DNA from 3 places in the Marivirga salinarum genome. Region 2 is predicted to be linked to each of the others. Evidence: riboswitches for the same ligand, from Rfam matches in the RefSeq annotation. Region 2 holds a riboswitch; each other region holds the start of a gene.
What was found. A riboswitch is a leader RNA that binds a small molecule or an ion and turns the genes downstream of it on or off. The one in region 2 is predicted to bind S-adenosylmethionine.
Positions count from the first base shown of each region.

Region 1: linked by a shared signal. The riboswitch ahead of metH (methionine synthase) and the one ahead of QYS49_RS16755 (O-acetylhomoserine aminocarboxypropyltransferase/cysteine synthase family protein) in region 2 are both predicted to bind S-adenosylmethionine.
Region 3: linked by a shared signal. The riboswitch ahead of QYS49_RS00205 (trans-sulfuration enzyme family protein) and the one ahead of QYS49_RS16755 (O-acetylhomoserine aminocarboxypropyltransferase/cysteine synthase family protein) in region 2 are both predicted to bind S-adenosylmethionine.

Region 1 covers NZ_CP129971.1:2,304,842-2,309,287, forward strand. The annotation lists gene metH (methionine synthase) at 1-1,223, opposite strand, end outside; SAM riboswitch class I at 1,273-1,398, opposite strand; gene QYS49_RS09760 (T9SS type A sorting domain-containing protein) at 1,772-4,285, shown strand; gene QYS49_RS09765 (hypothetical protein) at 4,374-4,446, shown strand, end outside.
Region 2 covers NZ_CP129971.1:3,998,911-4,003,356, reverse strand. The annotation lists gene QYS49_RS16770 (NAD(P)H-hydrate dehydratase) at 1-907, shown strand, start outside; gene QYS49_RS16765 (T9SS type A sorting domain-containing protein) at 953-1,318, shown strand; gene QYS49_RS16760 (lysoplasmalogenase) at 1,418-2,107, shown strand; SAM riboswitch class I at 2,243-2,336, shown strand; gene QYS49_RS16755 (O-acetylhomoserine aminocarboxypropyltransferase/cysteine synthase family protein) at 2,698-4,026, shown strand; gene QYS49_RS16750 (homoserine O-acetyltransferase family protein) at 4,013-4,446, shown strand, end outside.
Region 3 covers NZ_CP129971.1:37,755-42,200, reverse strand. The annotation lists gene QYS49_RS00215 (DMT family transporter) at 1-498, shown strand, start outside; gene QYS49_RS00210 (alpha/beta hydrolase) at 703-1,533, opposite strand; SAM riboswitch class I at 1,777-1,880, shown strand; gene QYS49_RS00205 (trans-sulfuration enzyme family protein) at 2,167-3,339, shown strand; gene QYS49_RS00200 (ferredoxin-like domain-containing protein) at 3,491-4,446, shown strand, end outside.

The sequences.
Region 1 (4,446 bases), 1.7 Mb from region 2:
TTAGGCAGTACGTTTACAGCATCCAACATACCATCATCCATATTGATATCGATAATTTGAGCACCGCCTTCAACTTGGTCAATGGCAATATCAACTGCCTCTTCAAATTTCTCTTCTCTTATTAAGCGAGCAAATTTCTTTGAGCCGGATACATTGGTTCTTTCCCCAATATTTACAAAATTGATTTCAGGAGTAACCGATAAAGGTTCTAAACCGCTCAATCGCATAATTTTCTTTTGAGAGGATATTTGATGTGGTTTAGATTTTGCAGCGTAATCTGCAATGGCTTTGATGTGTTCGGGTTGAGTACCGCAACAACCTCCAATGATATTGACCAATCCTTCATCAAAATAGCTTTTGATAATGCCGCTCATTTCTGAAGGGCTTTCATCATATTCCCCAAATTCATTGGGCAATCCCGCATTCGGGTGGCAGGAAATGGCTACATCTGAAATCCTAGCTAATTGCTGTAAATAGGTTTTGAGCTGGTCAGCCCCTAAAGCACAATTGAATCCCACACTTAGCAAAGGAAAATGACGGATACTATTCCAAAATGCTTCAACGGTTTGACCGGATAGTGTTCTGCCGCTGGCATCTGTAATAGTACCAGAAACCATCACCGGAATATTGATTCCTTTTTCTTCTTTCAATTCCTGTATAGCCATTAAAGCGGCTTTGCAGTTCAGTGTATCAAAAACAGTTTCAACTAGAAATATATCTACTCCACCAGCAGCTAAAGCCTCTGCTTGTTCTTTATAAGCTATTTTTAATTCATCAAAGGAAGTAGCTCTAAATCCTGGTCTGTTTACATCAGGAGACAGGGAAGCAGTTCTATTGGTAGGGCCTATAGAACCTGCAACAAATCTAGGCTTATCCGAATATTCCTCTGTTACCTCACGCGCAATTCTGGCAGATTGTTCATTGAGTTCCCAAACCAAATCTTGCATATCATAATCCGCCATGGCAATGGTAGTGCCACTGAAGGTATTGGTTTCAATGATATCCGCTCCAGCATCGAGATATGCCCTATGGATATCTTTTATAATTTGAGGTTGGGTTAAGGATAATAAGTCATTATTACCTTTTAAATCGGAAGGATAATCGGCAAAACGTTCTCCACGGTAGTCAGTTTCCGAGAGTTTATAGTTTTGAATCATAGTGCCCATTGCACCATCGAGTACTAAAATTTTATCTTGAAGAATTGATTTAGAAAATCGGCTCATTCTGAATATTTATGATTTTGCATCCAGAAAGTGCCATGAGAAAGGCTGCTTCTTATCTTTTCCTGACCATTAAAAGTTGTCAAGATGGGAGTTAGCACCGTTTCCTTTTGCAATTGCATTGGAAGGGTTGCTAAGACTTCAAAGGGCCCATTCCCTCAGTCTTTCTGGATAAGTGTTTCAAAGTAAAGCATAAAAACCGAAACGTTAAAATTAAAGTTCAAAAATTTATTTTTCGGTTTTAAATAATTCATCTGCCTTGAAGGCAAAATGATAACCATCTTGATTAAAAATAAAGACTAAAAATTCTTATAAATTTTAAAGAGCAAAATGTATAGTCAAATCATCGCTTCTTACCATTGTTTAAGTGAAAAAATGGATTAAAATTAGAAATTTAGTAGGTTTTTGGTTTTAAACCTTTACTAGTTTTTAATTACTTATAAAATGTATGTTTCAACATTTAATTACTTCCGTAATTACATTCGAATTACTTTTGATTAGACTGTTAAGCGATCTAGTTTTGCGATTTAATCAACTAAAAATTTTTATAAATGAGAAAACTCTATCTATTATTAATTTTAATTTCTTATAGCTTTTTAAGCTATAGTCAAAGTGAATGTTCAACTGCAGTTACCGCTACAGTAGGAACGAATACCCAAGCAGCTGCACCAGATGATAATTACTACTGGTATGAATTTACTATGCCTGAAAGTGGTGGTAAATTGACAATCGATTTACCTAATTCCAATGTTGTAGGATTATATTCTGGTTGTGATGGATATACTGAATACTTAACCTCATCCTATGGAAAGGTTATTTATTATGATGCAGAACCTAGCCAAATTATAAAAATTAGAATAAATGCAGGTAATGCAGAACCTTTTGATTGGACTTTAGATGTTTCTGAATTTCAAACAGGAGATATATGTGATTTAGCAGTTGAAGCTAATGAAGGGACGAATACTATGCCTGCAGAAGAAGGTAAGTATTACTGGTATACCTTTACTATGCCTGATTTAGATGATACACGTATTTATTTTGACTGGCCTTTTATGGTTGATGCAACTATATTTAAAGGAACTTGTGACAATTTAACAGATGAAAGTAATGTTACAGGTGGTTCAGGATTTTATACTACAGGCTATCAAGCAAATGAAGAACTTTTTATTAGACTAAACCTTAGTGGGGAAACTAATTTCGAATGGACTATAGAAGTAGAAGTTCCTGAAGTAGGTCAAGATTGTAGTATTGCTAATACAGCTGCATTAGGTACAAATTCACTTCCTGCTACTGAGATGCAAGACTATTGGTATAAGTATACAACTCCTGCTGATGTTGCAGGAAAGAAGTTACAAGCCAACTCGAGGACTGGTGTGGAAATGTCCGTTTATATAAGTAATTGCTATAATAGTAGCGTGTTACAGACAAGAGATAGTGCTGTTTTTGCATTAGAGCCAGAGCCTGAAACAGATTATTATTTTAGATTTAATAATTTAACCGGTGGAGACTTTGATTGGTCCTTGTTATTAACTGACCCTGTAGCGGGTGATATTTGTGCTGATCCTATAGTAGTAGAAGAAGGACAGTATCAAGCTGACTTTACTCCTCAGTGGTATAGTTTTACTGCTAATGAAGCAGGCACCTATGAAATATCATCTACTGTTGAGTCAAGTGACAAAGACACTATCCTTAAAATTTACGATAGTTGTGGAGGAGCAATTCGAGCAGAAAATGATGATGCCTCAAATTCTACTTATCAATCTGAAATTAGTTTAGAATTACAAGCTGAGGAAACAGTTTTAATTCTTTGGGAATCTGGACAATTTGAAACTGAAGATGGGTTTACTTGGAATGTTTACAATGCTGCAAGGCAACAAATCACATTCAGTAGTTTACCTGAAAAAACTTTTGGTGATGAAACTTTTGAATTAGAAGCGTCTTCATCTGCAGGTTTAGAAATAAGTTATACTTCAAGTAATTTGGAAGTGGCTACAATTGATGGAAATCTTGTTACCATTATTGGTGCAGGTGAATCTATTATTACGGCATCTCAGTCGGGTAATGCTGAATTCGAAGCGGCTATACCTGTTGAACAAACTTTAACTGTATATAAAGCTGATCAAGAAGTCACTATTTCAGAAATCTCGGATAAGTTTAGTAATGATGATCCTTTTGAAGTAGAAGCATCTACTACTAGTGGTTTAGACTTAACTTATGAAGTAAGTGGACCAGCAACTATTGAAGGTACTACTCTAACTTTAAATGGAACTCTTGGGACAGTAGAAGTGATAGTGAGCCAAGCAGGAAATAGTAATTACAACTCGGCATCTGCTACTATTAGTTTTGAAGTACTAGAAGATCCTTGTTTGGATTTCAATGCTTCTGCTTCTGTGACAAATGTTAGTTGTTCAGGATCTAAGGACGGAACAATTACTATTGAAACTACAGAAGGAACGGCACCTTTTAGCTACAGTTTAGCTGGAGCAGAAGCTGTTGAAACCAATATATTTACAGAATTGGCAGCAGGTGAGTACACTGTGGAAGTTACAGATATAAATGGATGTACAGCCAGTACCACCATTACTATTGACAGTCCAGATGCGCTAGAAATAGAGGCAGAAGTTGTGAATAGTAATAGCATTACTGGAAACGGAAGCATCAGTCTTACCGTGACTGGAGGAACTGGCGATTATAGCTATAGCTGGAATACAGATGCTTCCACATCATCTATTAATGAATTGGAAATAGGTGAGTATACAGTAATAGTTACGGATGAAAACGGATGTAGCCTAGAAGAAAGTTATACTGTTGGAGGTGTGACTTCAAACGATAAATCATTATCGAATGCTACGCTTATTTATCCTAATCCAGCAAAAGATATCTTGCAAATGGAGCATAATCAAAGTTCAAAAGAATTGAGTATTTATGATGCAAGAGGTAAATTATTGAAGCAAGTTTCTACAGAAGGAACTCAAACAGAAATAAATGTAAGTGAATTGCCTTCAGGTCTATATTTTATCCGAGCGGATAGAGATTCACAATTACATAGATTTGTAAAACAATAAAATTTTATAAAGGCAGTAATTAGTATGAAAACTAGTTATTGCCTTTATAGAAATATAATTCAAACTAAAACATAAATTAATATTTAAGATGAAGAATATAATTAAATGCGTTGTTTTGATTCCATTGGTGATGGTATTGATAAATTCATGTACTCCGAAAG
Region 2 (4,446 bases):
TGGTCAATTTGAAATTCTTAATATTGGATTGTCTGAAGAATTCATAAATAATTGCATAAGCGATTATTCAATTTATGAATTAACAAAAGAACTAAAATTGCTTTTAAAAGTAGATAGCATTGCGCATAAGGGAATTAGAGGTCGTGCCACTATCATAGCGGGTGGGCATGCTAAAATGGGAGCCGTAATTTTAGCTGCTAAAGGCACTCTTCATTCTGGAATTGGTTTATTGTCGGTGCAAGTTTGTCCGCTTTGCATTGACATCATTCAAAACCAAATACCAGAGGCTTTAATTCTAGAAGATGAAAATGACTATGTATTAGGAAGTTTCTTGGGTTATAATAAGCAGGATGTTCTCGTTTTTGGACCTGCAATAGGTTTTGCAAATAAAACCATTAAGCTTCTAGAAGAAATTCTAAAAACTTTTAAAGGGCAACTTATTTTAGATGCTGATGCCATTACAATTCTAGCTAAAAATAGAGAAATGCTAGAATTGTTGCCTGAAGGCACCATTTTAACTCCACATCATGGAGAGTTTAAAAGGCTAGTAGGAAATTATTCTAATAATTTTGAGGCTCTGATGCAACTAAAGTCCTTCTGTAAGCATCATAAGGTTGTAGTAGTTTTGAAAGGGAAATTTACTGCAGTTTGTAATGAAAAAGGACAGGTGAGTTTCAATACAACTGGAAATCAAGGTATGGCAAAAGGTGGGAGTGGAGATTTATTGTGTGGAATTTTAGCGGGAATAGCACCAAGAGTGCAAAATCCTTTTGAAACAGCAAAATTGGCAGTATATTTGCATGGATTTTCGGGAGATATAAGTTTGAAGGAGTACGGTGAAAATTATATGACACCTTCAACTATGATTTCGAATTTGAAAGATACTTTTAAAAAAGTAGAAAATTAATTAGGTACTAAGAACATAAAACGGATTAAGCCGTAATAAATTGTAATGAAAACATTAATCAACATATTAATCTTAACTTTCTTCAGCTTCAATATTTTTATTTCTGAAGCAGGAACCGAAAATCCTATTGTTAAGACGGATAATGTTGAAATTATAAAAGCTCTTAATAACGCAGAGGTTTATCCGAATCCAGCAGAAGAATATATCTACCTTAGAATAGATGATAAAGACTTATCTTCAGATGTTAAAATTGAAGTAATGAGTATCATAGGAAATAAGATGAAAGTTACTCATGATAAATTGGATACAGGTCTTTATAAAATAGATTTATCAAATATTCCTGTTGGTCATTATTATGTTATGCTCACTGTTGATTCTGAGAAATCTTTAAAGAAATTTATAAAAAAGTAATTTTTTTAAATCGGCTTTAAATCCTACAAGTCAATTTCTTTAGTATTATTCTCTTTTTTTATCGACTATTATTAATTACTTTTCGATAAAAGGAAGAAAATGAATCCCAAATTATATTTTTATTGGATTATTGCTGTAGTTGAAATTATAGCTTTAACATTCGAAATTGATATACTTCATCAAATTGCAAAGCCTCTTTTGATGATTTCTCTTCTTATCTATTTCTGGGATAAATCTGATATTCGTAAAAATGAAAAATGGGTAAGTTTTGTCACTTTAGCATTAGTTTTTAGCTGGATTGGTGATATTATGCTTCTCTTTACTTTTAAACATTTTATGTTCTTTTTCGCTGGATTAAGTGCTTTTTTAATTACACACATAGTATTTATAATAGCTTATAAAAAGGCGACCTATAAAGACAAACTGAATATTAAATGGTCATTTTTTCCATTTGTAGTTTTAGGATTTATTCTATTAATGGCTTATCTCACTTTACCTTATGTAGATAGTGTAATTCAAGTCCCATTGGTTGTGTACGGAATTATACTAAGCCTAATGATATTGGCTGCTTGGTTTAGAAAAGGCGAAACCACGGATGAAAGCTTTCAATTAGTAGTTTTAGGAGCTGCGCTATTTATCATTTCTGATTCAATTTTAGCCATCAACAGATTTTCACATACTATTCCTTTTGCAGGCGTTGCTGTAATGGGAACATACATAATTGCCCAATGGCTAATAGTAAATGGATTATTAAAACATAACAAAAAGCAGGATAATCAATCCATATAAAAATAGAAAATCAACTGCTTTTTCGATATTATATTTTGTTTAAAAATTAATTTCAATATTTTTAATTTTTATTAGCGTTAGGATTTGTTTATTTCAAAAAGCTTTTCCTACATTTGAAGTGTTATTTCGGTAATCAATTTATAACGAAGAGGTGAGAGACAGGCTCGTTGACCCTCTGGCAACCTGAATCAAGGTGCCAAATCCTGCCCGATATTGGGAAATATAAATTAACAATTATGAACAACTTACAATTCTTCGCTTTCAGCGATCACATCAAACAAGCCACTTCGGCAAAGAATTCATTTTCAATAAATAAAGCAACTAAGCTTAATCCCATTAATCCTATTGCATACATGCGAATGTGTATGTGCTGTTGTTGCTAATCAACAACTCAATTCTATTTGGATTCATTTCGATAATCTAAAGGGGAAATCACACCCTTTTCAGTTTTAAGATTCATTTCGAAATTCTTTTAATCCGCTAAAAATCAATTGTTTAATAAAATTTAGTGATTCAATCAGATACCCTGAACGGCTCACAAATATTTAAATATTCATTCAAAAAATATATTCATCTTAAATTTTAAAATTATGTCAACTACACAAAAATTCGAAACCTTACAATTACATGCTGGTCAGGAAATTGACCCAACTACCAATTCAAGAGCAGTTCCAATTTATCAAACCACTAGTTACGCATTCAATAACTCAGAACATGGAGCAAACCTATTTGGCTTGAAAGAATTCGGTAATATCTATTCAAGAATAATGAATCCGACTAATGATGTATTCGAAAAAAGAATTGCAGCACTTGAAGGTGGCGTAGCCGCAGTTTCTGTTGCTTCTGGTCAAGCGGCACAATTCATTGCCTTGAATAATATTTTAGAAGCTGGAGATAACTTTATTTCCTCAAAATATCTTTATGGCGGTACTTATAACCAGTTTAAAGTTTCTTTTAAGCGATTAGGAATTGAGGCAAGATTTGCTCCCGATGAAGAAGTAGAATCTTATGAAAGCTTGATTGATGAAAATACAAAAGCTATTTATTTGGAAACTATCGGCAACCCTACTTTCAATATTCCTGATTTTGAAGTAATTTCTGCTTTAGCACGAAAGTATGATTTGCCTTTAATCGTGGATAATACATTTGGAGCAGGCGGTTACTTGTTTAGACCTATTGAGCACGGAGCTAACATTGTAGTAGAGTCAGCCACAAAATGGATTGGAGGACATGGAACATCCGTTGGCGGAGTAATTACTGATGCTGGGAATTACAATTGGGGTAATGGTAAGTTTCCTCAATTTTCTGAGCCTTCAGAAGGTTATCATGGATTGAATTTTTGGGAAACTTTCGGAGAGGGGAACCCATTAGGGCTACCCAATATTGCTTATGCTATTAGAGCAAGAGTAGAAGGCTTGAGAGATTTCGGTCCCGCCTTAAGTCCATTCAATAGTTTTCTTTTGCTACAAGGATTAGAAACGCTTTCTTTGAGAGTACAAAGAACGGTGGATAATGCCTTGAAATTAGCTTTTTGGTTAGAGAAACATCCTTTGGTTGAGAAAGTAAATTATCCAGGATTAGAAAGTAGTAAATATTATCAACTGGCAAAAAAATATCTTCATAATGGTTATGGCGGTGTTTTATCTTTTACGCTCAAAGGAGATAAAGAAGAAACCAAAGCCTTTGTGGATAATTTGAAACTGGTAAGTCATTTAGCAAATGTGGGGGATGCAAAAACACTGATTATTCAACCTTCGGCTACAACTCACCAACAATTATCAGATCAAGAGCAATTATCTGCAGGTATCACTCCGAATTTATTGAGAGTTTCTGTAGGTATAGAGCATATTGATGATATCATTGGTGATTTTACGCAATCATTTCAAAAAGTCAAAGAAGAATCCTATGCCACAGCATAAATTACCTTATCATTTTCAACTAGAAAACGGGCAAACTTTGCAAGCGGCCTCTCTTTACTATGAAGTTTTAGGGGAGATTTCAGAAAATAAGGAGGTAGTTTGGGTATGCCATGCTTTTACAGGAAGTGCCACCGTTAAGGACTGGTGGGCTTCCCTTTTTTTTGAAAATGGTGGATTTATTGATTTGGAAAAGCATACAGTGATTTGTGCTAATATGCTTGGATCATGCTATGGAAGTACTGGACCTGATTCAATTTATCCTGAAAATGGCGCAATTTATAGAGAGAAGTTTCCGGAATTAAATAACCGAGATGTTGTCAAAGCTTTTATTGATCTGCGAAAAGCACTTAATGTTTCTAAAATTGATTACCTAATTGGAGGATCATTGGGTGGACAACAAGCTTTGGAATGGTCAATTAT
Region 3 (4,446 bases), 530 kb from region 2:
ATGACAAAATCTAAAGTAATGAGTATCATTTTAGGCTTTATCGGTGTCCTAATAATAATTAGACCTGGTTTTGGAATAATAAATACTAACTCAATTATTGTATTATTATCTGCTATTAGCTATGCAATTGCTCATGCTTCAACTAAAAAATTGACCAAAAAATATAAGCCTTTAGACATAGTTTTCATTATGTGCTTAATTCAAATTCCTATTTCATTTGGACTTACCATAACAGAGATTAGTTTGCCTAATATAAGAGACTTTTCATTTTTACTTATTGTGGGAATATCAGCCATTACTGCTCATTTTACATTGGCTAAAGCTATGATGGATGATGATATTAGTTCTATTATATCAATTGATTATTTTAGACTTCCTATCTTGATATTGTTAGGTATATTACTTTATAATGAAAACTTCAATGCTGCCTACTTAACTGGTGGAACTTTGATATTTGTTGGAAATTGGATTAATAAAAAAGCACAAAATAAAAACTAACATTTCACCGCTAGCCCCAGCTCGAGCTAAAGTCAGTAAAGAATGCAAATAATAAGATTTAAAATTCAATTTACTAGCAAACATCTACCTTAACTCTATTTAAATAAATTTCATGTTTATATTCTAGTTTTGAGTTCTCTTTTGATAGAGTTGAATCGTGAATTCTGTTGCTTAAATGGTATTTTGCGAGATTTTAGGCTGTTATTACTCATTTTTTGAATCAAATATTTTTTCAAATGCATTGTACGCTGCAATGTGTAAAGCATCACCATGAGTTTTATCTTCTAAAAAATCGTAAAACAGCTTTGTATTTTGATTTTTGTTTTTGTTTAATTTTTCAAATAGTTCCTTAGCAGTACGTTCCATTACTTTACCTTCTTTTCCTACTGCTACATATATTGATTTGTTGGAATCATAGGATCTTGGATTACTTTCCAATAGATTCTCATTATCCCACCATAAACTTGGACTGACAATAATGTAATTGTCGAAAAGTTCTGGTTTTTTGAATAATATTTCAGTTGCCAATAATCCACCTAAGGATTGTCCAATTATTGTTTTATTGGAGCTTGTTCGATACGATGAATCAATAAAAGATTGTAATTCGTTTTCCAAAAAGCCTATGAATTTTCCTGATTTTCCAGAGGTAGGAAATTCTTCTTGGTCAAGTTCTCTTTCAGAAGGATATGTAAAATCTCTTTTTCTATCAACATTTGCAATTCCGACCACTATGGATTCTGGAATCATATTAATCCAGGGAAAAGAGACAAACTGAACTATTCCAGAAATATGAATAAAGTCTTCATCTATTGAGCCATCCAGCAAGTAAATCACGGGATATGTTTTTGAACTGTCAGCTTGATAATTTGAAGGTAAGTAAATATTTAGGGTTCTGGTTTCACTCAATATTTTTGACTTGATATTAACTATTTTACCTATAGTGAAATCAGTTTCGCTAATTTTCTCAGGTAATGCTTGACCAAATGATAAGTTGGCTATCAACAGTAGTATAATGCTTAAAAATTTATGTCTCATAAACTACTTTTCAAATTGGATTCAATGCCATAGATCGAATCTTTGAACTGTAAAAGTATAAAAAAATAAGAATTCTCAATCGTGGTAATCTGCAGTATTGCCCTGACTAGCAAAACCTTCCCAGTTCGTTGTGCCAAGATAATATATAGCAACATTTCAAGCAAATTCAAAAATAATCCCCACTCAAATTTGGAATTATAGAAAAGCTGTCTCTATATTTGAGGCATCATATCGGTTTCGACCGATTTATATAGATGAGGTGAGAGAACAGGCTCGTTGACCCTCTGGCAACCCCCAAGCAATTTGGAAAGGTGCCAATTCCTGCCCAACGAAGGGAAATATAAAACGGTAAAACAATGAACAAACAGAAAGTTTACATTTCGCACAATCTCCAAATTGATTTATACGATCAATCATTGGAATTCATGTCTATTTCTAAATCTACTAATCAAATTAACATTTGCTGTTGTAGCAACTGCTGTTGTTGATTTCCAATTTAAGCTTTTGGGGAGTGGGTAGAATTTGTAAAGGATAGAATCCTAAGCAATTCCCAAACGCATTTTAGAAGCTTATCCAACTCAATTTTTGTCAAACTTAATTTCCTCCAGTGGGAAAACTATAACCAATATAATTATGTCTCAACATTTCGAAACTCAGGCTATCCGTACCCAAGCTGCCCAAAGTGGCAACAGAGAACATGCTGTGCCACTTTACCTTACCTCATCCTTTACTTTTGATAATGCCGAACAAGCAAAAGCATTATTCAATGATGAAGAAGAAGGTAATATTTATTCGCGCTTTTCAAACCCGAATAGTTCCGAACTAATTGATAAAATGGCTCGATTAGAGGGCTTGGAAGATGGTTTTGCTACCGCAACTGGCATGGCGGCCATGTTTGGAAGTATGGCGGCATTGCTCCAGCAAGGCGATCATATTTTGGCAGCAAGGTCATTATTCGGCTCTACCCACCAATTATTGACGCAGATTTTTCCGAAGTGGGGCATTTCTCACACTTATGCGGACATCAGCAGAACACATGAATGGGAAAGCCTGATAAAACCGGAAACTAAAATGATTTTTGTGGAAACGCCCTCCAATCCTGGTTTGGAAATCATTGATTTGGAGTGGTTGGGGAAATTGGCGGAAGCGCACAATTTGATTTTGGTGGTGGATAATTGTTTTGCCACTCCCTACTTGCAGCAACCTGCCAAATGGGGTGCTCATGTTGTTTCCCATAGTGCCACCAAATTTATTGACGGACAAGGTAGAGTTTTAGGCGGTTTGATAATGGGCTCCAAAGAATTGATTAAAGATGTGCGCTTTTTCAGTCGCCACACTGGGCCAGCTATTTCGCCTTTTAATGCATGGGTGCTCTCCAAAAGCTTGGAAACTTTGGCGGTACGTATGGACAGACATTGCGAAAGTGCATTGAAAATAGCTGAATATTTAGAGGGACATACCGAATTAGAAAGCGTGAAATACCCCTTCTTGAAATCGCACCCTCAGTTTGATTTAGCCAAAAAACAGATGCTAAAAGGAGGTGGTATTCTCACTTTTATTGTGAAAGGAGGAGGCGAAAGATGCAGTAAATTTATAAATAATCTACAAATGCTTTCGGTTACGTCCAATCTTGGTGATACGCGCTCTATTGTGACGCATCCTGCTACGACCACTCACAGTAAGTTGAGTAAGGAGGAACGACATAGAGTGGGAATTGCCGATGGACTAATCCGATTATCGGTCGGGTTGGAAAATGTGAATGATATAATTGAAGATATAGAACAAGCACTAAAAGGTTCTAAATAATGGAATTAAGATTAGAAAATAAGATCTGTTTTATGATGTGTTGCAAGGCTCCTCCGGATGCTGCATGATATCGCTATACCCAAATTATAGTGCCTCTTGCAGAATCCAACCTTCCGCAAGAGGCATTTTTTTTACTCAAAAAATCAAAATTATGACACTATTAAATGAAAACTTAACATTGCCGAAGCCAGCTAAAAAAGACATAGCTGAGCTTAAAAATAAAATTGAACTCTTCCGATCTGGTCAGATTGATGAAGAGAAATTCAAAGCCTACCGATTAACCCGTGGGGTTTACGGACAAAGACAGCAGGGCGTGCAGATGTTCCGATTAAAAATTCCTGCTGGGAGAATTACTACTAATCAATTGCGAGTAGTAGCTGATTTGTCAGATCAATATGCAACAGGGAATATACATTTGACCACAAGACAGAATATTCAATTTCATTATGTAAAACTGGATGATTCTCCAGCCATCTGGACAGCACTAGAAGCTTCCGGCTTAACCGCCAGGGAAGCTTGTGGGAATACGGTTCGGAACATTACCGCAAGTCATAAGGCAGGTATTGATCCACATGAGCCTTTTGATGTTACGCCTTATCTGGATGCAGTATTCCGATTTTTCCTGAGAAACCCGATTTGCCAAGAGATGGGCAGAAAGATTAAAATTGCTTTTTCATCCAGTGAAAAGGATACGGCTTTTGCTTTCATTCATGATTTCGGATTCATCCCGGTCTTGAAGAAAAATGGGACAGAAGAAGAAAAAGGATTTCGAGTTTTGGTTGGGGGTGGATTAGGTGCACAAACTATTTTGGCTCAGGAATTCTTTGAATTTCTTCCTGAAAACAGATTGATCACTTTCCTGGAAGCGGCACTAAGAGTTTTTGACCGTTTTGGCGAGCGGGAGAAAAGGATGAAAGCCCGCTTGAAATTCCTCATCAAGAAAATCGGACTGGATGAATTCAGAAGATTGGTGGAGGAAGAAGAAAAAGTATTGCATCCCAAGCCATTGGATTTGAAGCCTAGTGCAATTAAAGAAGCAAAGCCAGAGAAAATCTATTCCACCTTCGATGTGAAAGATCAGTGGGCTTACCAACAGTGGTTGGACTC